3 regions of the Paenibacillus borealis genome follow, and region 1 is predicted to be linked to each of the others. Evidence: riboswitches for the same ligand, from Rfam matches in the RefSeq annotation. Region 1 holds a riboswitch; each other region holds the start of a gene.
The links. Region 1 has a riboswitch for cobalamin ahead of PBOR_RS02400 (anaerobic ribonucleoside triphosphate reductase). Riboswitches for the same ligand answer to the same signal wherever they lie in the genome.
Positions count from the first base shown of each region.

Region 2: another riboswitch for cobalamin. It lies ahead of PBOR_RS35260 (S-layer homology domain-containing protein); the one in region 1 lies ahead of PBOR_RS02400 (anaerobic ribonucleoside triphosphate reductase).
Region 3: another riboswitch for cobalamin. It lies ahead of PBOR_RS10055 (energy-coupling factor ABC transporter permease); the one in region 1 lies ahead of PBOR_RS02400 (anaerobic ribonucleoside triphosphate reductase).

Region 1 is NZ_CP009285.1:550,686-558,201, forward strand. It holds gene serS (serine--tRNA ligase) at 1-824, opposite strand, end outside; gene ssuE (NADPH-dependent FMN reductase) at 1,234-1,788, shown strand; gene nrdG (anaerobic ribonucleoside-triphosphate reductase activating protein) at 1,896-2,423, opposite strand; gene PBOR_RS02400 (anaerobic ribonucleoside triphosphate reductase) at 2,420-4,405, opposite strand; cobalamin riboswitch at 4,748-4,979, opposite strand; gene PBOR_RS02405 (MTH1187 family thiamine-binding protein) at 5,347-5,655, shown strand; gene PBOR_RS02410 (sugar phosphate isomerase/epimerase family protein) at 5,725-6,498, shown strand; gene PBOR_RS02415 (cache domain-containing sensor histidine kinase) at 6,711-7,516, shown strand, end outside.
Region 2 is NZ_CP009285.1:1,186,906-1,194,421, reverse strand. It holds gene PBOR_RS05015 (ABC transporter ATP-binding protein) at 1-756, opposite strand, end outside; gene PBOR_RS05010 (energy-coupling factor transporter transmembrane component T) at 672-1,616, opposite strand; gene PBOR_RS05005 (DUF4430 domain-containing protein) at 1,613-2,446, opposite strand; gene PBOR_RS05000 (hypothetical protein) at 2,626-2,829, opposite strand; gene PBOR_RS35260 (S-layer homology domain-containing protein) at 3,354-5,504, opposite strand; cobalamin riboswitch at 5,705-5,896, opposite strand; gene PBOR_RS04990 (GAP1-N2 domain-containing protein) at 6,468-7,516, opposite strand, start outside.
Region 3 is NZ_CP009285.1:2,403,798-2,411,313, forward strand. It holds gene PBOR_RS10040 (alpha-N-arabinofuranosidase) at 8-1,504, shown strand; gene PBOR_RS10045 (DUF6171 family protein) at 1,521-1,796, shown strand; gene PBOR_RS10050 (ArsR/SmtB family transcription factor) at 1,902-2,843, opposite strand; cobalamin riboswitch at 3,027-3,222, shown strand; gene PBOR_RS10055 (energy-coupling factor ABC transporter permease) at 3,490-4,254, shown strand; gene PBOR_RS10060 (energy-coupling factor ABC transporter substrate-binding protein) at 4,254-4,550, shown strand; gene cbiQ (cobalt ECF transporter T component CbiQ) at 4,565-5,335, shown strand; gene PBOR_RS10070 (energy-coupling factor ABC transporter ATP-binding protein) at 5,590-6,435, shown strand; partial or broken gene cobJ (precorrin-3B C(17)-methyltransferase) at 6,465-7,516, shown strand, end outside.

The sequences.
Region 1 (7,516 bases):
TACAGCCCGCGTACATCGCGGCCTGCCGAGCCTACCTCGCGGCGGAAGCAGGCCGACATTCCGGCCAGCCGCAGCGGCGCTTCGAGATCGAGGATCTCATCGCTGTACAGCGAGACCAGCGATACCTCCGAGGTGCCGGCCAGCCAGCGCTTCTCTCCCGTCAGCTCATAGGTCTGATCCATGCCGCCAGGGAAGAACCCGGTCCGCTCCAGCGCTTCCGGCCGGACGATTACCGGCACATCCATCACGGTGAAGCCGCGCTGCATCAGTACATCCAGCGCCAGCCGCTGCACAGCCAGATGCAGGAGCAGCCCGGCCCCCTTCAGCACGTAGCTGCGGGGTCCGCCGGCTTTGACGCCGCGCGGAATGTCGAGGATGCCGTGCAGCTCTCCGAGCTCGACGTGGTCGCGCGCACTGAAGCCGAATACCGGCGGCGATCCATGCCGCCGCAGCTCCACATTCGCGCTGTCGTCCGGCCCGATCGGCGTATCCGCCGATATGGGATTCGGCGCGAGCAGCAGCAGCTCGCCGCAGCGGCGCTCCGCTTCAAGGAGCCCTGCCTCCAGCGTGGTCAGCTGGCCGTTGATCTCCCGCACCTGCTCCTTGGCCTGTTCTCCGCCTGCAGCGTCGCCCTGGCGCAGCAGGCGCTCGACTTCTTTGGTCAGCGCATTGCGCTCTGCCCGGCGCTGCTCCGTTTCCCGGCGGGCCTGCCGCCGCCGGTCATCCCACTCCAGCAGCTCCGTAAGCGGGAACGCTACCTTTTTCCACTCCGCCGTCTTCCGTACAATATCCTCGTTCTCCCTGATCCAGTTCATGTCCAGCATGCCGCATCCGCTCCTTTTTGTGTTTAAAAAAATACAAAAAACGCCCTCATCCATGGGACGAGGAGCGCCAGCTCGCGGTGCCACCCAGGTTGACCCCATTCCGGTAAAACAGCTGTATAGCGCGGAATAAGGCCCTCTTTGGTCTTCGCGGTAACGGGCGAAACCCGGTAAACTTAGGGAACAGGGGAACTGCTCCGGTCGCAGACGCCTCGCGGTTGGATGCCGGTCATTGGCCTGGTCGGGATATAGGTTTGCCGTTTATTATAACCATAGAAGGACCGGGATGCAAGCGCAATTGAGGTTTGACAATATTCCCTGTACTCTGCTAGGATTATTACTAATTTAAAGTATTTGTGTCCGGCACAGCAGCCCGGCATATCTTATAAAAGCGGACGGAAGAGGTGCGGAAGTGGCTAAAATAGTGGTAATTAACGGTACGCCATCCCTGGTATCACGGATCAATGCCGTGATTGAATATGCTGAAGAGGATCTGCGGGAACGCGGGTTTGAAGTGGAACGGATTAATGTAGCGGAGCTTCCGGCGGAGGATCTGATTCATACCAAGTTTGAGAGCGAAGCCATCGTCAAAGCGAATGGCCTGGTGGCTGAAGCGGACGCGGTGATTGTCGTCAGTCCGGTGTACAAAGCTTCCTATACGGGAGTGCTGAAGACCTTCCTGGACCTGGTTCCGCAAAAAGGGCTGGCCGGCAAAATCGTGCTGCCGCTCTTCATGGGCGGCAGCCTCGCGCATCTGCTCGCGATTGACTACGCGCTGAAGCCGGTGCTGTCTGTGCTGGGCGCCCGGCACATTCTTGGCGGTGTCTATGCGGTTGACTCGCAGGCTGTGCGCAACGACCAGGGTGTCGTTGAGCTGGCCGAGGAGCTGAAGCTGCGGCTGAACAGCGTGCTGGAAGAGCTGGCGGACGAGACAGCACATAAGGCGGGACGTAAGGCGGGAGAATAGGCGTACGATATTACCCTCCTGAGGAACATAAAAGGGCACTAAACCACCGGAATGCGGTAGTTTAGTGCCCTTTTTTAAATATAAGGAATTATATGTCTTAGGTAATTTTATACCCTCTGAAAGCTAAGTGCAGGCTCCCAGAGTACAATCTTGTCTCCGGTAAGACTCGCCGGAATATCTATAATCCGCTGGTTGCTGCTTCCCCGGTAGGGGAGAGTGGTGTCTTTGAGTTCCTCTACAAACCGTCCGTCAATGACCACCTGGCACAAGGCCAGCAGATTCCATTCCGGAGAACCGGGGGAAGCCGTCAGCTCCTCATACGTATAACCGGTATAGATCCAGACCGGGAAGCCCGGCAGCTCGGCGCGGAGCTCATGGATGAAGTCCGCCGCTTCCTCTGCCGAGAAGAACGGATCCCCGCCAGCCAGAGTCAAGCCGTCCAGCAGCGGATTATCTGCTATCTCGGCGATAATCTCCTGCCTGCGCTCCGGAGTGAAGACCTCTCCGTAATTGAAGTTCCAGGTCTTCGGGTTGAAGCATCCGGGGCAGCGGTGGCGGCACCCGCTGAAGAAGAGGACCGCCCGCAATCCCTCTCCTTCATTGATTGACTCCGGATAATATCCGCAGATGTTCATAGATGCTTAACGCGGTCCCGTACTTCAGCTTGCTTGGCGGCGTTGAAGCGGGTCTGATAATCGCCGGTCAGATATCCGGTTACCCGGCGCAGCCGTCGGATATGCGTTGTATCTTCATGAGCACCGCAGGACGGGCAGTTCGTGCCGATCACACCTTCGTGGCCGCAGCCGGAGCAGCGGTCAATCGGGTGGTTAATGCTGAAATAGCTGATGTCCTGCTCCAGCGCGTATTTGATGATTTTGACGAATGCTGCCGGGTTGCTGCGGGCATTGCCGTTCAGCTCTACATAGGAGATCGCTCCGGCGTTGCAATATTCATGGAATGGAGCTTCCAGGCTGATCTTCTTGGCTGCGCTCAGGTCGTAATAGACCGGAATGTGGAATGAATTCGTATAGTATTCACGGTCCGTTACACCCGGGATGGAACCGAGAACCTTGCGGTCTATCTTGGTGAACTTGCCGGAGAGACCTTCGGCAGGTGTTGCGAATAGAGTGATGTTCAGATCCAGCTCTTCGCTCTTGCGGTCGCAGTATTCACGCATGTGGCGGACAATAGCCACTGCCTTGGCATGGACCTCCATATCTTCGCCATGGTGTTTGCCGTACATAGCCTTCATGCACTCCGCCATACCGATGAAACCAAGGGACAGGCTGCCGTGCTTCAGCAGTTCCCCTACGTTATCTTCCGGTGCAAGCTGCTCGCCGCCTTCCCATACCCCTTCACGCATCATGAAATCGGAGGCTTTGGCCTTCTGGGAAGCCTGGATGCGGAAACGGTGGAGCAGGCCGTCCAGTGCAACGTCCATATAATGATTAAGATCTTCGAAGAAGCCTTCCTCATCAGCGGCAAGGCGGCGGCCGGTTACTGTGCCGTAAGCCAGACCAAGACGTACAAGGTTAAGCGTATTGAATGAAAGGTTGCCTTTGCCCGAGCAGTGATTGCGTCCGAAGCGGTCGCCCAGAACACGTGTCCGGCAGCCCATCGTAGCAAATTCAGTATCCGGATCGGTCGGATCGTAGTACTGCATATTCAGCGGAGCATCCAGATTGGCGAAGTTCGGATACAGTCGGCGTGCAGAGCACTCTGCCGCTTTCAGGAACAGCTCATAGTTAGGATCACCAGGCTGCTGGTTGACACCCTGTTTGCACTTGAAGATCTGAATTGGGAACACTGGTGTTTCTCCGCTGCCAAGTCCGTTCATAGTAGCAGTTAAGAGGGAGCTGATCACGAGCTGGCCCTCCGGAGAGGTGCAGGTTCCGTAGTTGATGCTTGTGAAAGGAATCTGGCCGCCGGAGCGGCTGGACATGGTATTCAGGTTATGTACCATACTCTCCGCTGCCTGAAGCGTTTCAATTTCTGTCTCTTTCAGGGCGAAACGGAAGGCGCGCGGATACTTCTCTTCCAGATCGCTGCGGGTCATAGTGATCTCACCGAGAGCTTCACCGTCCGTACCTTCTTCGAAGTATTCCATTCCCTTGCGGAACAGCTTGGCGAAGGATTTGGTGACATAAGGCGCCAGATCGTAATCCAGCTTATTGGCGGATACACCGCCGTACTGTGCGTTCTGCTGGGACTGGAAAATAATCGCCACCAGCGACATAGCCGTCATAATCGAATTCGGAGGGCGGACGCTGCCGTTGCCGGTATTGAAGCCTTCGCGGAGAAGCCGTTCAAACGGAATGAAGATGCAGTTGGTTGTTCCAATGGCGTATTGATCCAGGTCGTGTACATATACGACATTATCTTCAATAGCCTGCACGAGCTGCGGCGGCATAGTGAAGTTGCGGGCATACCACTTGGAATATTCACTGCCGAATTTGCTCATTTTGCCGGAGAAGCTCTCCCCGTTCAAGTTGGCATTCTCGCGCAGCAGATCTAAATCCCGGCTGTCGATAATATCCTTGCCTAGATGAATCACTTCTTCCAGAAGAACCTCCTGTGCAGCTTGTCCCCCGTTATATCGTTTCTCCAGCAGCGTCATTGTATAGCTCTCTCCTCTCAGTATCGTAAACCTGAAGCGTATGCTCCAGGACATCAGTAAAAAGGCATCTCCAGCCGGGAAGGCGGGAAATGCCCGAATGCGTAGTGCAAATATCCGTAAAGCGGAAATTTGCCGGTGGTCTATGTGGAAGATACGAACGGGTGTGGATCTAGTCTATCGCTATGTATAACCCGTTCTTGTACATTCCGCAGAAGCCGATACCTGAGGACAATAATCTATCGTCCTCAGGTATCGGCAGCCTCTGGCCCGAATAACGGAAAGGCTAACTCTGCACTTGCAGGCCGCATGCGGACACCTCGCCTGTTCCTCGCAGGAGTCTAAGCGGTGCCACTGAAACAGGCAGGTCTCCTGGCTTCCGGCATGCCCTCCGGCGCCTTCCCGAGGGGCCTCGCAGTCCCTTAGTGGCTTCTTGTCGGAGGATGCTGCTCCAGAGGCTCTGGCGGGCCTGAAGCATCCGGTTACAGTGGCGGGACCACAGCGGATTTGCACCGCGCTTCCCTATTAAGCTTCAACCCTAGTAAGAGGGTGAAACACCTGTTTCTACTATATTTTGTTGTTGTTAAATAAAAGTAACTCAATATATTGTGTTTGTAAACATTTTTTTGAGAATCCGCGCGGGGAGCGGGTTCCGCAGGTTTACTCACAGATGATCCACAGTTAGTCCACAGGTAATCCACAACTTTCCTGTAGATGCAGCCGTAAATGAGTCATAAATTGTCCCAAAAGATGCCACAAAGACTCCATAAATATAGTGCGCATGACCCTGTGAATCTATTCGGGGAAATCAGTAGCAGGATGAAGAGGAGTGAGAGGAAGAACCCCCGCCGATTTGTGGGAGTGCCGTTGAAGGGGTACAATTAAAAGGAGAGCAGGCGATGCTCATATATGCTATTAACGTATGCTTTGGGAGGGATTGAAAGATGGCTATTGGCGAAGTAACCGTTATTCCGATCGGCACAGGCAGTACCAGTCTCAGCAGTTATGTAGCAGATATGCAGCGTGTGCTGCAGACGGTGGAGGGGATTACCTTCGAGCTTACTTCTATGGGTACGATTATCGAAGGGCCGGTTGCGCGGATACTCGCAGCGGTAGAAGCGCTGCATGAGTCACCTTTTGCGGCAGGGGCACAGCGGGTCTCCACCTCACTTAAGATTGATGACCGGCGTGACAAGCCTTCCACCAGCCGCAGTAAGCTGGAATCGGTGGAGCGCAAGCTGCAGGAAGAATAGCACCCGCTAATGGAAGATGTACATTTCCGGGTTCCAATCAGATTCAACCTATAAGGAGAGGATTCTATCATGGCAGGAGCATCACAGCAGATAGGGATTCAAATGTATACGCTGCGTGACCAGACCGAACGCGATTTCCTGGGCACACTGGGCAAGGTTGCGGAAATGGGGTATCGGGCGGTGGAGTTTGCCGGTTATTTCGGCGTATCGGCTGGGGAGCTCCGCCGCACGCTGGATGGCCTGGGCCTTGCGGCGCCTTCAGCGCATGTGGGCCTGGATTTCAGCAGCCTGGACAATCTGGAGCGGGCATTATCCAGAGAAATAGAATATGCGGCAGAGCTTGGACTTCAATATATCATCACGCCATCGGCACCGCTTCCCGAGAATCCCTCCATGGAGGATGTGACGGCAGTGATCCCATTCCTGGAGAAGGCTTCTGCGATGGTCCGGGCAGCGGGCATGCAGTATGGCTACCACAATCATGCTTATGAGTTCGCGCAAGTAGAAGGCAAAGCGGTCATTGATATATGGCTGGAGCAGATTCCTGCAGAGCATATGCTCGCCGAGTTTGATCTGGGGTGGGTGCACAGGGGCGGAGCCCGGCCCGTTGACTATGTCTCGCGTTACGCCGGCCGTGTTCCGCTGGTCCACATTAAGGATTTCGGCGCTGATAATGAAGAAACGGATCTCGGACAGGGGCAGGTTGATTTCGGGAGCGTCTTCGCGGCGGCAGAGGACAGCGGAATCCTGTACTACATTGTTGAGCAGGAGGTCTACGCCGTATCATCCCTTGCAAGCGCCAAGCTGGCACTAGACTATTTCCGCAGTTTGGGTATGAGTTGAAATTAGATTCTTTACGTATGGCGCCGTTGATAGGTTGAGAGGCGCAGTTTTCCGGAAATCCGGAGACTGCGTCTTTTTTTTCGGTTTACGGCATTCCCCGTGATCCGACAGGATTCTCCATATTTTTTAGCGTGTCTGCAGGTGGACAGTCATGTATGATATTTATAAGCGGATGCAGAACAGCAAACCATATACAGAAAGAGGATGGGGCCATGACTAGACGAACTGGACTTTTTGGCAAGTCCTTCGGCAGGGATACCTTGAGAGGGCAAATGTACTGGACTCTGCTGACCAGTGCCATGATTCCGCTGATTATGACAGGAACCCTGGCCTTATATTCCATCACCTCCATACTGGACAATAAGATTGAAAAAGGAATTGAGGGCAATTTGCAGCGGGTGCTGCAAACGCTCGAAACTACGCTGAACAATTTGTACGATGTGTCGCAGCAAATGTCCTTCGAGGGATTCGTGGGCCAGGATATGGAACGTCTGATGGAAACGGAGGATCCGTACGAAGCCGCCCAGCTCAACAATGACATTCAGCGGAATATCAATTTGCTCAACGCCTCCAACCTGAATACGGGACTGATGTTTTATTATGACAGCAATAAGGAGCGGATGATGTATGAAACGCTGCTTACGCGTGATAAGCGGCCTGATTTGACAGCGCTTCCCACACTGGCTGTCCAAGGTGCGATCACCTATCACAGCCCGCATTTAACCTTGTATAAATACAACGATACCCCGGTATTCTCCATTGTCCGCAAGATGGGGAACCCGGAGCATCCGCTGTATGCCTATGTGGAGACGAATTCAAAGGTGCTGCAGCAGGTGCTGAATATGAAGCAGTACGGAATGAATGCCTATCACCTGCTGACCGACAAGAACGGCGTGGTTCTGTACAGTGATAAACCTGACTGGTTTCCTGAAGGCAGTGTCTATCATAAGCAGCAGAGGAAGGAATACTATGCTTTTGAGGAGACCGCCAAGCAGGGCTGGAATCTGGTGGTGTTTAT
Region 2 (7,516 bases), 640 kb from region 1:
ATATAACCGCGAAGCTGCCGGAAGATAAGCCTGACGCGAAGCGAGTGATGCGCTGCCGGCTTGCTGAACGAAAGCACGCGGGCTTGCGTCTGCCAGCAGTCTGCCACCTTCCAGCATCAGCACACGGTCAGCCAGCGGCAGCACCTCCTCCAGCCGGTGCTCGCTGATGATCACCGTCACCGACATTTCCTCGTTCAGCCGTTGCAGTGCCATAATGAATTCACGGGCAGCTACAGGATCAAGCTGTGAGGTCGGTTCATCCAGCAGCAGCACTTTGGGCTGAAGCAGCAGCACCGAGGCCAGATTGAGCATCTGCTTTTGTCCGCCGGAGAGCTCATGCACGGATTTGTAGAGCAGCGGCTCCAGTCCGAATAATGCGCAGATCTCAGCCAGCCGGGTCCGCATCACTGCAGGCGGTATTCCCAGATTCTCCATGGAGAACGCAAGCTCATGCCAGACGGTATCCATCACGATTTGCGCGTCCGGATTCTGGAAGACCATTCCGATCTCGCCGGCCGCAACGGCTGCGGGAAGCTCTGACAGCAGCTCCCCTTTATATGTCAGGTGTCCGCTGAACGTACCTACCGGAGCAAGCTCCCGTTTCAGATGGCGCAGCAGTGTGGTTTTGCCGCCGCCTGACGGGCCGCAGAGCACTACGAATTCGCCTTCTTCTATTGTGAACGAGAGCTCATGGAGCGAGTCTCTATCTTCTTCAGGATAGCGGAAGGATACTTGTTCCGCTTGGAGGATCTCCATAACCATTTCTCCTTTCCTTCCAGACCCGCAGGGATCAGTACGAACAGGCTGAAGCTGCCGTACATCACAGCATCCGGCCAGCCGAAATCCATTCTCTTCATGCGGGGATAAATCTCCAGTGTGCCGTATCCCTGCAGCCAGTACAGCAGGGCAATCATACCGCTGGCCGTAAGTACCAGCAGAATCAGCTTATCCAGCCGATCCGGCTTGTATATGCTGTATGTGCTGCGTTTGGCTACGCCGTAGCCGCGGGCCGTCATCGAATCTCCGGTCTGCAGCGCTTCCTCCAGCGACCAGGTGAGCAGCACCTTCAGCAGGGTCATGCCGTCTTTCATCCGCTTGCGCAGGCTTCCCGTGCGGACATCCACCCCGCGCAGGCGCTGAATCAGGGTAATCTGGCGCAGCCGGCGCTGAAACAAAGGAACGAACCTAATAGCCATCAGCGTCAGCAGTGCCGTTCTGGGTGCAGCCGCAGCGAACAGATACATGAATTTATCCGTCGTTACCGTGTAATTGTATGAAATGAACCAGATGAAGATTGTCAGCAGTACAGTCATCATTATAAGCCCGTACAGCACAGCCTCCAGTGTAATCGGCTGGTCCAGCCAATAGAAGAGAATATGTGCCCCCCTGTGCGAGAACAGCGGATTCAGCACCGCGACAGAGCCCGCCATCAGCAGCATAAAAGGCAGACCGCGCAGCAGCAGCCTCCCCTGGCCTTGCAGCAGCAGCAACGCCAGCAGGCCTGCTATCTCCGTAACCAGGAACAACGGATGAAGCCCCAGCAGGGCGAACAGCAGCAGTCCGGCATAATACAGCAGGGCTACCGCAGGATGCATGGACCGGAAGCCGCTGTTCATGGTGCCGCAGCTCCGATATCCTTACCAAGATCAAGCGTATACAGCCACTCAATCGTATCGCCGGGATTCACAATCCAGCTGCCGGAAGCCTTGGACGGAAATTCACCGTTCACCTTGTACATCCAGCCGCTCTCCGCCCCATGATCATATTCGTACAGATTATCTATACCTTCCACATAGGCAAAGGTTTTGCTGCCCTGATACTCCATCTGAATCTTGTGCTTGCGGGTAATCCGCTTCAGCAGCTCCAGCGCAGTCTCATTCTTCTCTATTTCATAGGCGGCCGTTGACAGAATAACACCATGCTCCTTATCTCCTGTGATGGAGAGAGTCACCGTATTCACCGGTGCCGCGGTGGCCGCCGGACGCGGAGCGGCGGATGATGCTGCTGCAGCCGGCTGCTTCGTGGCGGCGGCGGGCTTGCCGGTGGCCGCCGGGGTTTGCTCGGCGGGCTTGCCGGTAGCCGCCGGGGCTTTCACGGCGGGACTGCCCGTAGCCGCCGAGGCTTGCTCGGCGGCGCTGCCCGTGGCCGCCGGGGCTTGCTCGGCGGCGCTGCCCGTAGCCGCCGGAGCTTGCTCGGCGGCGCCGGTGTGGCCGGGCGCCGGCGCGGTTGCAGCCGGCGCTGAAGCTGCCATGCCGTCCGCCGTGGCGGAGGGTATGGCAGTGCCCTCAGGCCGCGGCGTCTGCGCGGCCTGGGAACCGGCGGGCGGCACAAGCCCGCCGCCTGCGGAATCCGGCTGCGCCTGGGAGCAGCCGGCCAGCAGCAGTACACTCAGAAGCAGGAGCAGCGGATACAGCCTTGCCCTTACTGGTTTCAATAGACTGAACATTACCTTAAGCACCTCCACAAAAGGGAAAAGAACGGGGGCAGTCAGCCTGTTCCCCGTTCCATCCATACACCTTATGATCTCTTAGTATGACATATACAAACTAATCCTGAGCCAAACACAGCCCCCAGCCCCTCTTGGCTGCCGAGCATCCAATTCCGCAACCCGCAGGAGCTTCTCCATCAGCAGCCAGCAGCGTAAGCACTGGCTGGCATCACTATCAGTTTCATTAACACTAGCTTTATTAATAGCATTAGCTCTGGCCCCATTAGCACTAGCTCATTTGCATCATTAGCCCTAACTCCACTAGCAATAGCTTCATCAGCTTCATTAGCTCTAGCTCCACTAACAATAGCTTCATTTGCCTTATTCGCTTTAATAAGCATTTTAAATCATCGCCTCAATCCGGGAAAGCATGCCTTCCCGGGCGAAACTCCGCAAAATATCCCTCCACCGGAACAGCAATTGGATTTTTAACACTTATTTAGCCTATACAGACTTCACTGCCGATCTTAGTTGGATTAATGACACTTAATTCTGCCCATACCCGGGTCATTCGTTAATTCAAGCGAGATTAAGTGTTGTTTTTCCAACTACGTCGCCATACCGAGAGATTTACCGGGAATTAGGTGGCATTTTTCCACTTATATATCCCGCCCGCCGCCTCCCGCACGTTCGCTTAGGCTGCTCGATGCAAAATCTTGCAGAGAATACAACTTAGCTTCCTAGATACTTAGGTATTCGGATAGATTGTTGTATGAAATACAAGAATTATCCCGCTACACCGCTTGTTGGAGGAGGAATGCTGCCTTTTGTACAACAATTTTCAAATATAGCCGATATCCTGGTGAAAATGTTGTACTATGTGCAGGATTTATAAAAAGCAATCCGCTTCGCCCATCCTCTTTGCCTAAGGCAGCCTAACAGCCACCGCAGCGGCCATTTCTCTGGTTACAGCTGCGGAAGGAGCGAATTCGCTGCCGGTACCGCTCATAATCCCAAGTCCGGTTACTGTGCGCACCGCTGTTAATGCGTAGCTGCTGATCTGGTCTTCGTCGGTGAATTTCCCGGTGCCGGCCGCTGCCGAAGCTTCATCCAGCTTCAGGGCTCTCAAGATCATTACAGCCATATCCTGGCGGGTAACCAGGCCGTCCGGTTTGAAGGCTGTGCCTGTTACTCCGCTGACAATACCCAGTTCCTTCGCTTTATTCACTGCTCCATAATACCACGCATTAGCCTTAACATCACTGAAACTCTGGGCTGACGATGCCGCAGACGGCTCGTTGCCGGTCAATCTCAGCAGCAGCGCCGCAAATTCAGCACGGGTAATATTCTGCTTCGGTGCAAACACGAGGCTGCTCTCACTGACGCCGCTCATCAGCTTGCGGTCATAGGCCGTATATACGGATTCCAGCGCCCAAGGTGAAATTAACTTCGCATCGGTAAAAGCAGCACGGTCAGCCGCAGCAGAAGCCACGGTCAGCGGCTGCGAATAGCGGACTACTGCAGGTGTGCTGTCTTTAAGATATCCGGTAATTGTAATCGTATATTTATTCGCTGTCAGGCCTCCGGCAATAACAGCCGAACCCGCAGCATCCGTAACAGCAGTTTTACCGCCGATAGCTACTTGCACCCCTGAAGCCGGTGAGGATACCGGGTCGGAAGTAAAGGTCGCTTCATTCCACACCCACTGCTTTTGCGTCACTTTTACAGTAATATCTTGTCCAGGCTGCGGCTGTGCAGGGGAGACCGTCACAGACTCTACCACCTGTGTGTTATCCCCGCCATAATAGACGAGTACACGGTCATTCTCTGCAAGAAGGAAATCGCCCATGCCCACACTTGGATAAATCCACGCTCCACCGCGCGCTACAACATACATCCATCCGTCATAGCCGCCAAAAGCACCCGCAGTCACGCCGCCGATTCCCGTCACGTAATTGCCCGCTTCATTGACCAGGGCCACCTTCTTCGCCGCTGCTGTCTTCTCCAGCGCATGAAGTACATTGCCAGCATACACAGTGCCTTCTGCCAGGGTTCCGTTAGGGCCTTCAATGGCAACGGACACATTCACCTGAGGATTCTTCACAGGCACACTGCTGAGATCATAGAGCCTGCCGCCTGCGCTGAACAGATTGTAAGCTGCCAGTGCTTCCAGCGCCTGCTCTGTGGAGAGCTGATTGTAGCTTCCGCCTGCCGTATGAGCGAACCCGCCACCCGCTGCACTGAAGCTCAGAAGTTTGCTGACAAGGTTCACATTGCCTACAGTATACTCTGCTCCCGCCGGGTCAATGCCAAAGGAAGACAGACCAATAATAGCTTGAGCGACACTTTCACTGCTGTCGCCATAGCCGCCGTTCTTATCCTGTGCGGTCGCCAGCCAGGCTGCTGCACGCTGTCCGGCGGTATTGGCTGCCGGATCATACTTATGTCCTGCCAGCACTGTAAGCACCATCGCCGTCATGTCCGGATCACTTGCACCCGTAGTCAGGGTGAAGCCGCCGTCCGTGTTCTGCTTGGCCAGAATCTCAGCCAGCAGTTTAGCCGGTGTCCATTTGGCATTGTCAGGCATAGTATAAGTTCCGGAATCGAGCGCCAGTAGTACGTAGGCAGCATTGTTCAGCGTCTGGCCGGTGATTTTATCGTTATTATAGAGCTTCTCAATCAGGTTGTAGCCGGCAACATCAGCCGGATTCCCGCCAAGCGCCCTAACCGCAAGCGTAATCCGCGCATAGTCCGTAGCTCTGGCGAACCCCCCCTTGGCTTCGGCTACTTTACTCTCAAGCGCCTTTAAATAACTATCCGGAACCTTGTAGCCCGCCTGGGCAAGGCCGATAGCCTGCCAGTCGGACTGTACCCCGTTCTTCAGCACAAACTCCGCAGTAGCATAGACTGCATCAGCTACACTAACAGCTGCGGCATTCGTGCTCAACTGGGCAGCTGCCGTATCACTCTGGGCAAAAGCCTGTCCCGCCGGAGCTACAGCCGCTCCCAGCACCGCGAACATCATGATTACGATCAGACCCAGCCGGATAAACTTGGATGATAGATTGTTCTTCATTGCTTGACCTCTTTCTTTGAATAGAATGGAATAGATTAGATGAGTCCTGCGTCCTCCGCGGATGCGGCGGCAACATAAAGACCGCCCTGTAAAGGGCGGCCGGGGAAGGTTACAATACATGCGGCTGATGCGAGGCTTTCCTCTGCACAGCCATCTGCTTTTATTTGCACCTGCTTCCGCATTCTCACCCCCGAAGAATAGAAACAACAACGAAAAAGGCAGGTCTCCTGGCTTACGCTTCATCACTTCCCCCGCCTTCCCGTCCAATCAACAGACAGTGGCTTCCCGGGAGTCGCTCCGCATTTACAGTGGCGGGACCGCGCCGGACTTACACCGGCCTTCCCTTTTAAGCAGATTACAGACGAAGAACCAGCGTGCCCGTCTATTGCAAGACAGTGCCTGTTTCTACGGAAATCCGCACCTTTTTCCAAAGCTTATTAAATTTTAATATTCACAAACAATCATATCTACTATTCCCCTGTATGTCTATAGACAAGCTGTTTCAATTGTATGCAGCCCTGCCCCTTCAGCATGCAAAAAAATCCTGAGCAACACCCGCCGCATTCTCCCGGCATATCGTGCTGTTCAGGACCTCATATAATGCTTCTTCTGCTTCCGGCGAGCGTCAGCAGCCGGTTGATTGTACTATGTACAACAGAATGGGAATAAAAGGGGGGTGATAATCCATTCTGCTGTATTTAATACAATTGATTTCCGAAGGGACCCTTATAGGCTCTGAAATCCGGAAATCTAATGTACCAAATACAATAGAATGCGAAATAGGGCCCTCTATTCCTGATTTGAGTGTACAAAGTACAATGACCTCTCTGCCGCCTTAGCCACCGCACAATTGAAGAATGCCAGAGCTATCTTCGCATCCGGCTTTCCCGGATTCAGGACCTCCTCGTTACCGTCCTTAATTCAGGGCATCGTTATTTCAGGCCAGATCCTAATCCGCCGCCTTCATTCAGCAGCCTTGTCTGCATCCGTGTCCGGGCTGGCGGAAGGAGCAGGCTCGGTGCCGGGTGTAGTCTCTGGAGTACTGCTTGGGGGACTCCCCAGAGTGTCCCCCAGACTACCCTGGAGCTTCAGTGTATAGCTTCCGGCGGTGATCACATCACCTACGGCCAGCTTCGCGCCCGGCTCCAGCTCCACTGTCACTTCATATACGCGCGCAGGTGTCCCTGCGCCCGATGCACCCGCTGCCGGGGAGGCTTCGGCTGCATCCCCACTCGCGCCGCCATCATTCCCGGCTCCTGCCTCACCAGTGCCGCCATCAACCCCGGCGGCCTGGCAACTGCTCACAGTTGCCGCAACCTTGTAAGTGTCTGCAACGTTATTACCGGACATCACGATGATCTCCGCCGGCTTGAAGTCGGAGCATTCCGCCGCAGCGGCAAAGCTGAACACCAGCTTGACGCCTGCTTCCGCGCTGCTTGCATCCCCTTCGCCTTCAGCCCCGCCAGCATTTCCGTTGCCTTCCGTCCCGCCGCTTTCACCCCCGCCAGCATTCCCGGTGCCTTCCGTTCCGCCAGCATTCCCGGCGCCATCTGTTTCACCGCCTTCAGTCCCGCTGCCCGTCCCGGCACCTGCCACCCCGCCCGCCAGCCGCACAGAGACTGGGGCTTGTTCTTGTCCGTCCGCATTGTGGATATCGCCACGAATCGGGCTCACAGTCGGCTGCGGCGCTGCGGTATCCGCATCCGGCCGCAGCAAGCTAATAGCGATGATCGCAACAATCAGCACGACCCCGAGCACCGTGCCGGAGATCAGGATTTGAAATCGGCTGCGGCTGACCCACCGCGCCAGCGGTGAAGCCAGCTGGGAGCGGGCTTCATTGTAGACATTCTGCATAGCAGGCGTCGCGGCCGAACTATAGCTTTTGCGGAAATCGCGGTTCTTGAACGCCTCACGGTCGTTCTTCAGGAAATACTTCAGCACCGCCCGCCGGTAATTCGGCCACAGCTTCTTGCTGGAGATGGTGAACAGCCGGTTATGCTGCGACCAGGCCA
Region 3 (7,516 bases), 1.9 Mb from region 1:
AACTGAAATGGCAGAACGCATCGTACTGAACACTGACATCCGCAAAGGCACAATTAACCGCAACATCTATGGACATTTCGCTGAGCATCTGGGACGCTGTATCTATGAAGGCATCTGGGTAGGGGAAGATTCGGCGATTCCGAACACGAAGGGGATCCGCAACGATGTAGTGGAAGCGCTTAAGGAAATGAAGATTCCCGTATTGCGCTGGCCGGGCGGCTGCTTCGCCGATGAATACCACTGGAAGGACGGCATTGGACCGAGTGAAGAACGCAAGCGGATGATCAATACCCATTGGGGCGGTGCGGTTGAGAACAATCATTTTGGTACACATGAATTCATGCGGCTCTGCGCCATGCTGGAATGTGAGCCGTACATCAACGGCAATGTAGGGAGCGGAACGGTACAGGAGATGTCCGAGTGGGTTGAGTATTTGACCTTTAACGGTGTATCGCCAATGGCTGAGCTGCGCCAGAAGAACGGCCAGGAAGAGGCCTGGAGTGTAGCTTACTTCGGCGTGGGCAATGAGAACTGGGGCTGCGGCGGCAATATGCGTCCTGAATATTATGCTGACCTGTACCGCCGTTACCAGACTTATGTGCGCAATTATGGGGATAACAAAATTCACCGGATCGCCTGCGGCGCCAATTCGGATGATTATAACTGGACCGAAGTGCTGATGCGTGAAGCGACCCGGTTCATGGATTCGCTTACCCTGCACTACTACACCCTGCCGACTTCGGATTGGGCGAATAAAGGTGCAGCTACCGGCTATGGAACGGATGAATATTTCAACACATTGAAGAAGGCGCTGTTCATGGATGAGCTGGTTACCCGCCACAGTGTCATTATGGACAAATACGATCCGGACAAAAGAGTGGGCCTGATCGTTGATGAATGGGGCACCTGGTATGATGTGGAACCCGGTACGAACCCTGGATTCCTCTACCAGCAGAATACGATCCGCGATGCGCTGGTTGCCGGTCTGACCCTGAATATCTTCCACAAGCACAGCGACCGTGTGCGGATGGCGAACATTGCCCAGACCGTTAACGTGCTGCAGGCGGTCATTCTGACCGAAGGCGAGAAAATGCTGCTGACTCCAACCTATCATGTATTCAACATGTACAAGGTCCACCAGGATGCGCAGCTGCTGGATCTGACAGTGGATAGCCCGTTATACAGCTATGAGGGTGCGGAGATTCCTGAAGTATCTGCTTCGGCTTCTGTAACAGCAGAGGGCGTGATTCATGTCAGCCTGTGCAACCTGAATCATGAAGCATCGGCTGCATTACCGCTGGAGCTGCGGGGCCTTGCCGGACAACCTGCAACCGTAAGCGGTACTACACTTGCCGGGTCTTCCATCGATGCCCACAATACCTTCGAGCAGCCGGAAGCGGTAGTGCCGCAGCCGTTCACCGCCTTCAAGCTTGAAGGAAATAAGCTTACAGTTGAACTGCCGCCAATGTCGGTGACAGTACTGGCAATTACTCCGGGAGCTTAAAGAGAAGGGAAGCAGCATGACTACAACTTCAGCGTGTAAAGGATGCCGGGAGGATTACAAAGTGACGGAAGCGCAGATTGCCCGGATTCTCGCCTCCTCCATGTTCAATCCGGAGAATACAGCCCCGGACGAAGTCTATGCCAAGCGGGTTGCGCTATGCGAAGCTTGTCCCAAGCTGCAGGATGGTGTAACCTGCATTGCCTGCGGCTGTATTATACCGGTTGTGGCCCGGCTGAAGGCGCGCGGCTGTCCGCTGCCGGGCGGCGGCCTGTGGCAGCCGTTGACGGATTAAACTGCAAAGCTGGCCTGTAATATACCCGTAATCAAAACAGCGGCAGCGGGGGACCTGAGCCTAAGGTCTCCCGCTGCCGCTGTTTGCTGCCCCATCCTGTCCGGGTCATTCCGTCCGGCTGGGACTTGCCGAAGCTTCAACTGCATCTGTATAGAATAGTTCAAACACAAGATCCTCGTTATAGTTGCCGAACCCCTTGCCGAACAAGGTAAGGCCGCCGATATGCTCCGCATCCTCTTCCACAGAGACCTTGAACGTCCATTGCTTATCACGGATGCCGACCTGCTCCAGCGTAACCTCTGACAGCTTCTGCCCGTCCATGAATGTGCCTGCGGGTGTAATCCGCAGCTGCTTAAGCAGTCCATATTGATTGGTGAGCGCAGGCCACCAGGCTGGAGTGTATTTGCCCGGACTGTCCCCGTAGTCTCCGGGGCTGGTCCAGAAGCCGAGCCGCTGACCGTTCAATGTGAAGGTGATGTCAGAAGGCCAGTTATTATTGATGGACGGGGCTTCGGAGGCAATTTCCATCGTGATGACCAGTTCCTCAGGCTTCTGGCTGGACAGCAGGAAGTTCGGGATTTTGTATTCCACGAATCCTTTGCCGAACCACAGAATACCCGCATTCACCCGCTCCTGATCCCAGAAATACCGCGGATCGTCAAAGTTGCCGATTACCCGCTCGGTCGTAGATAAGCCGCAGGTCGGTTCAATCTGGAAATCGGAGTAGTGGCCGACCGGTATCTCCTTGCGGTAGCCCCGGCGCTGTGTTCTGGCTTGTCCGGGAAAAATAATCTCTGCCCCCTCGGTGGCCAGTGTACAAATCTTCTGCAGTCCGCTCCGTCCGGGAGCCATGTGGCTGCGGATCAGCCCGGCTGCTTCCAGCTTGCGCACATGCATCGTCATAATGGCACTGCTGAGCTTCAGCGCGCCGGCCAGTTCCTTGACGTTCATGGGCTGTTCAGACAGCAGCCGCAGCATCTGCAGGCGCACAGTACTGGATAACGCTTCGTACACGGGTAAGGAATGTTCGGTTAGATCAAGTTTCATGCGATGCCTCCACGTTCAGGTTATATAGTTAATAATTATATTACTCAAATGACATTCTTACAAGCATATGAACATTGCCTCACAAATAAATGAAGCTGCCTTACAAGCAAATGAACACTGCGCATCGCAGCCGCTCCAATTTTATCACAGACATGCAGAGCCTGTTCCGCTATGATGTAGGATGGATTAGCGATGTAACAAGGTGCTCTTGCCGGATCAGGCAAGGGATAACAGGGAATCGGGTGCAAGTCCCGAGCGGTCCCGCCACTGTAAGGAAGAGCTGAACTTCAAGAAGTCACTTGGGGAAATCCCCGGGGAAGACGAAGGATGTAGCGCCCGTATTCCAAGCCAGGAGACCTACCTTGATTACGCACACCACGACTCTACGCGGATAGGAGCGGTGTACGGATAGGTTAATGAGATGAGGCGATGTGCCTGCAGGACCGGAGGGAATCTTGAAGATCAGAGCCGGTTCAATGTTATGCAGACACAGCGTTGAGCGGCCATGCGGAGCAGACCGGGTGCAGAACCCCTTGTTGGCGCACGGCAGTGCTCTCTATCGAATCATACCTGCGTACATACACTCCCACCCTGAAGGGCGGGAGTTTTTTGGTTTGCTAAATTTAAGAAACTTGGAGGCTGACGAATGAAGAAACGCGGATTTTGGAGTTTTGCGGCGCTGATTGCCGGATTTACAGTGTACTTTATGCTGAATGAACCGGGAACGGCCCAGGCTATGCACATTATGGAAGGTTTTCTGCCGGTAGGCTGGGCTGTGTTCTGGTGGGTGGCGTTCTTACCGTTCTTTGTGCTCGGTATTATCAGGCTTAGATCGATGACCAAGGAGAATCCGGAGCTGAAGCTGCTGCTGGGTCTGGCAGGGGCGTTCACCTTCGTTCTATCGGCGCTCAAAATGCCTTCCGTTACAGGAAGCAGCTCGCATCCAACAGGTACCGGACTTGGCGCAGTTATGCTGGGGCCGCTCCCGATGGGCGTAATCGGCTCAGTCGTCCTGTTGTTTCAGGCGCTGCTTCTGGCGCACGGGGGAATCACTACGCTTGGGGCGAATGCGTTCTCGATGGCGGTCGCGGGGCCTTTTGCCGGATATGCAGTGTATAAGCTGATGATGAAGCTGCCTGACCGCGAGAAGCTGGCCTTGTTCTGTGCGGCAGCGGTTGCCGATCTGATGACCTATGTAGTGACTTCCTTTCAGCTTGCGGTGGCTTTTCCGGCTGCGGATGGCGGGGTCCTGGCGTCTTTTCTCAAATTCGGGGGGATCTTTGCCGTGACGCAGATTCCGCTGGCTATCAGCGAAGGGCTGCTGACCGTATTATTGTGGAACTGGCTGAAATCGTATAGTCCGAATGAAATGTCGCTCCTGAAACGCAAGGTCAAAGGGGGAAATGCATAATGAGCAATAAATGGAAAAATGGATTAATGCTGCTGGCCGTAGTATTGCTGTGTGTCTTGCCGCTGCTGTTCGTTAATGGTGAATTCGGCGGGGCCGATGATGCGGCCGAAGGGGTAATCACAGAGATTAACCCGGAATATGAACCTTGGTTCAAGCCGCTGACCGAACTCCCGGGTGAGACGGAGAGTATGCTGTTCGCACTTCAGGCGGCGATTGGCGCCGGCGTGATCGGATATTCACTGGGGCTGCTGAAAGGGAAGCAAGGCCAGCCGAAGCAGAACAGCATCAGCAAGTGATAAGACGTATTGATGTGCTTTCTTATAATAATGCCTTGCGGCAGCTGTCCCCTATGTGGAAAAGCTCGTTCGCGGCACTGATGTTCCTGCTCTCCTATACAGTGCATCCGGTGCTGCAGATTGGGATTACGGTGTGGATGATGCTCTGGTGCACCCTGCATGCCAAAATTCCCTGTCGCGCCTACGGGCTGCTGTTTGGCACGGCGCTGCTGTTCTATTGCCTGAGTGTACCGGCACTGCTCGTGGAATTCGGCCGTCCGGCTGCCGGGGAAGCTGGCGTATTCCGGATTTCGGGGCCGCCGCTCCCGATGTATATCACAGCAGCAGGACTGGAGCGGGCCGGTGAACTGCTGGCCAGAGTCTCGGCCTGCATGAGCTGCTTCTTCTTCCTGATGTTCACCACCCCGTTCAGCGAGCTTCTGCAGGTGCTGCGCAAGCTGCGTATGCCGCAGATTGTGCTGGAGCTGATGCTGATCATGTACCGCTTCCTGTTCCTGTTGACAGATGCAGCCCATGGGCTGATGCTGGCCCGGAAGCTGCGTGGAGGCCGCAGAGGGTATAAGGCGAGGCTGCGCGAGACCGCAGCTATGGCCGGGGCGCTCTTCGGCAATACGATGCACCGTTATTACGGATTGTCGCAGGGGCTGCTGACGCGCGGGTTCACGGGTGAGATTATTCTGCCGCCGTATACTGCGCGCCCTGTGCCGCGGCGTTACACTGTCCGGGCGTATGCCGGGATCGCTGTGCTGGTGCTGGCGCAGCTTTGGCTGTGGCTGCGGGGGTGAATTTAAGATTTTAGTGCAGGAAATCTGCTGGCTTTTTTGAAATCATGCCCAAAATACAACAATTTCCCCGAGATATCGGACGCAGGCCAATATTGTTGTACAAAAGGCAGCATTTCGCCTTCTCCAGGCGGCTTCGCGGGACAATTCTTGTATTTCATACAACAATCATCCCGAAGACCGGATTATCCAGGAATCAAAGCTGCAAAATGTACAACATTTATCCGATTTGCTAAATCACATTAGAGGAGTACGCCATGGACATGGAATATAGTCTGGCTTTTGACGGGGTGGTGTTTCATTACCCGGATACGAAGGAAGCCGCGCTGCGTGAACTAACCGTCTCCATTCCCAAAGGCCGCAAAACGGCGGTGCTTGGCCACAATGGTTCGGGCAAATCCACCCTGTTCCTGCATGCTGTCGGCATTCTGCGCCCGCAGAAGGGTACGGTTCAGCAAGGAGGCAAGACATTGTCCTATGCCAAAAAAGAGCTGGCCGCGCTGCGGCGCAGTATCGGCCTTGTATTTCAGGACCCTGAGCAGCAGCTCATATTGAGCACACCTCTGGAGGATGTGTCCTTCGGGCTGCGGGGAACGGGGATGGACGAAGCCGCAATCGCTGAGCGCTGCCGCAGCGTCATGGAACTGCTGAACCTGACGGAGCTGAGTGACAAACCGGTTCATCAGCTCAGCCTGGGGCAGAAAAAACGCACCGCATTCGCCGGAGTAATGGCGATGGAGCCGGAGCTGATCCTGCTGGATGAGCCGACCTCGTATCTGGATCCGTTATCCGAGCTCCAGATGCTGCAGGGTCTTGATGTTATACATGAGAAGGGCACAACCGTAGTTATGGCTACGCATGATATGAATTTGGCGTACCGCTGGGCGGACTGGATCATTGTACTGGATCAGGGCAGGTGCCGGGCTGAGGGGACGCCGGAGGAGATTTTTGCCGGGGCGGAAGAATTGCAGGCCATTGGCCTCGATCTGCCGCTGCTGGCTGACTTATGGCACAGCCTGCCTGCACGGCTCACCGCCGGCCAGCCGGCCCCCCGCACGGCGGGAGATTTCAAAGCCGCACTAAACAGGCTGCTGAACAGTTAATACAGGCATTCACGAACGGGGGAAGAAGGATGAAGAAACAAGGAAAGCTGCTGATTATCGGCTTCGGTCCCGGAGCGCTGGAGCATATTACCGGCCGGGCGCTGGCTGCTCTCGAAGAGAGTGAGGCTGTAATCGGCTATAACACTTATGTCGACCTGATCAGACCGCTGCTGCGGCATCAGGAGATTGTCGGCACCGGTATGACTGAAGAGGTCAGCCGGGCGCAGGAGGCCGTCCGCAGAGCAGAGGAAGGACAGACGATTGCCGTAATATCCAGCGGCGATGCCGGTGTATACGGAATGGCTGGTCTCGTCTACGAGGTGCTGATTGAACGGGGCTGGAACCGGGCTGACGGTGTCGAGGTCGAGGTGATCCCCGGAATATCGGCGATTCAATCCTGTTCTTCCCTGCTGGGAGCGCCGATTATGCATGATTCCTGCACAATCAGCCTCAGCGATCATCTTACTCCATGGGAGAGCATTGCCGCACGTGTGGAAGCGGCGGGTGCTGCGGATTTCGTGATCGCCTTTTATAACCCGCGCAGCGGCAAGCGTACGCGTCAGATTGAAGAAGCGCGCAATATTCTGCTGCGTTACCGCGATCCTTCCACGCCGGTCGGCATTGTCAAAAGCGCCTACCGTGACCGTCAGCAGACGATCGTAACTACGCTGCAGGAGATGCTGGAGCATGAGATCGGCATGCTCTCTACGGTTGTCGTCGGCAATTCGGCGACAGTTGTATATGAGGGGCTTATGGTTACGCCGCGCGGATATGAGCGTAAGTACAACCTCACCGCACAGACGCAGGCGCTGAAGCCGCATGAGCGGCTGCGCACCGCGGCCGAGCCCTGGTCGCTGGCTGCGGCTGAGGCGGGACAGGTAGAAGGTGCTGCGGCGGAGAGTGTGACAGCGGCTGAGCCAGGGCGGGCAGATGGACCAGTGACACCGAGTGCAGCTGCGGGTGAAACCGGACGGGGAGAGCGATTGGCGGCGGAGAGTGAGGCTGCTGAGGCGGGACGGACGGAAGGCGCAGCAGCACTGAGCCTGGCCGCGTCTGCTCGCGTGGAGCGGCCGCGTATTCC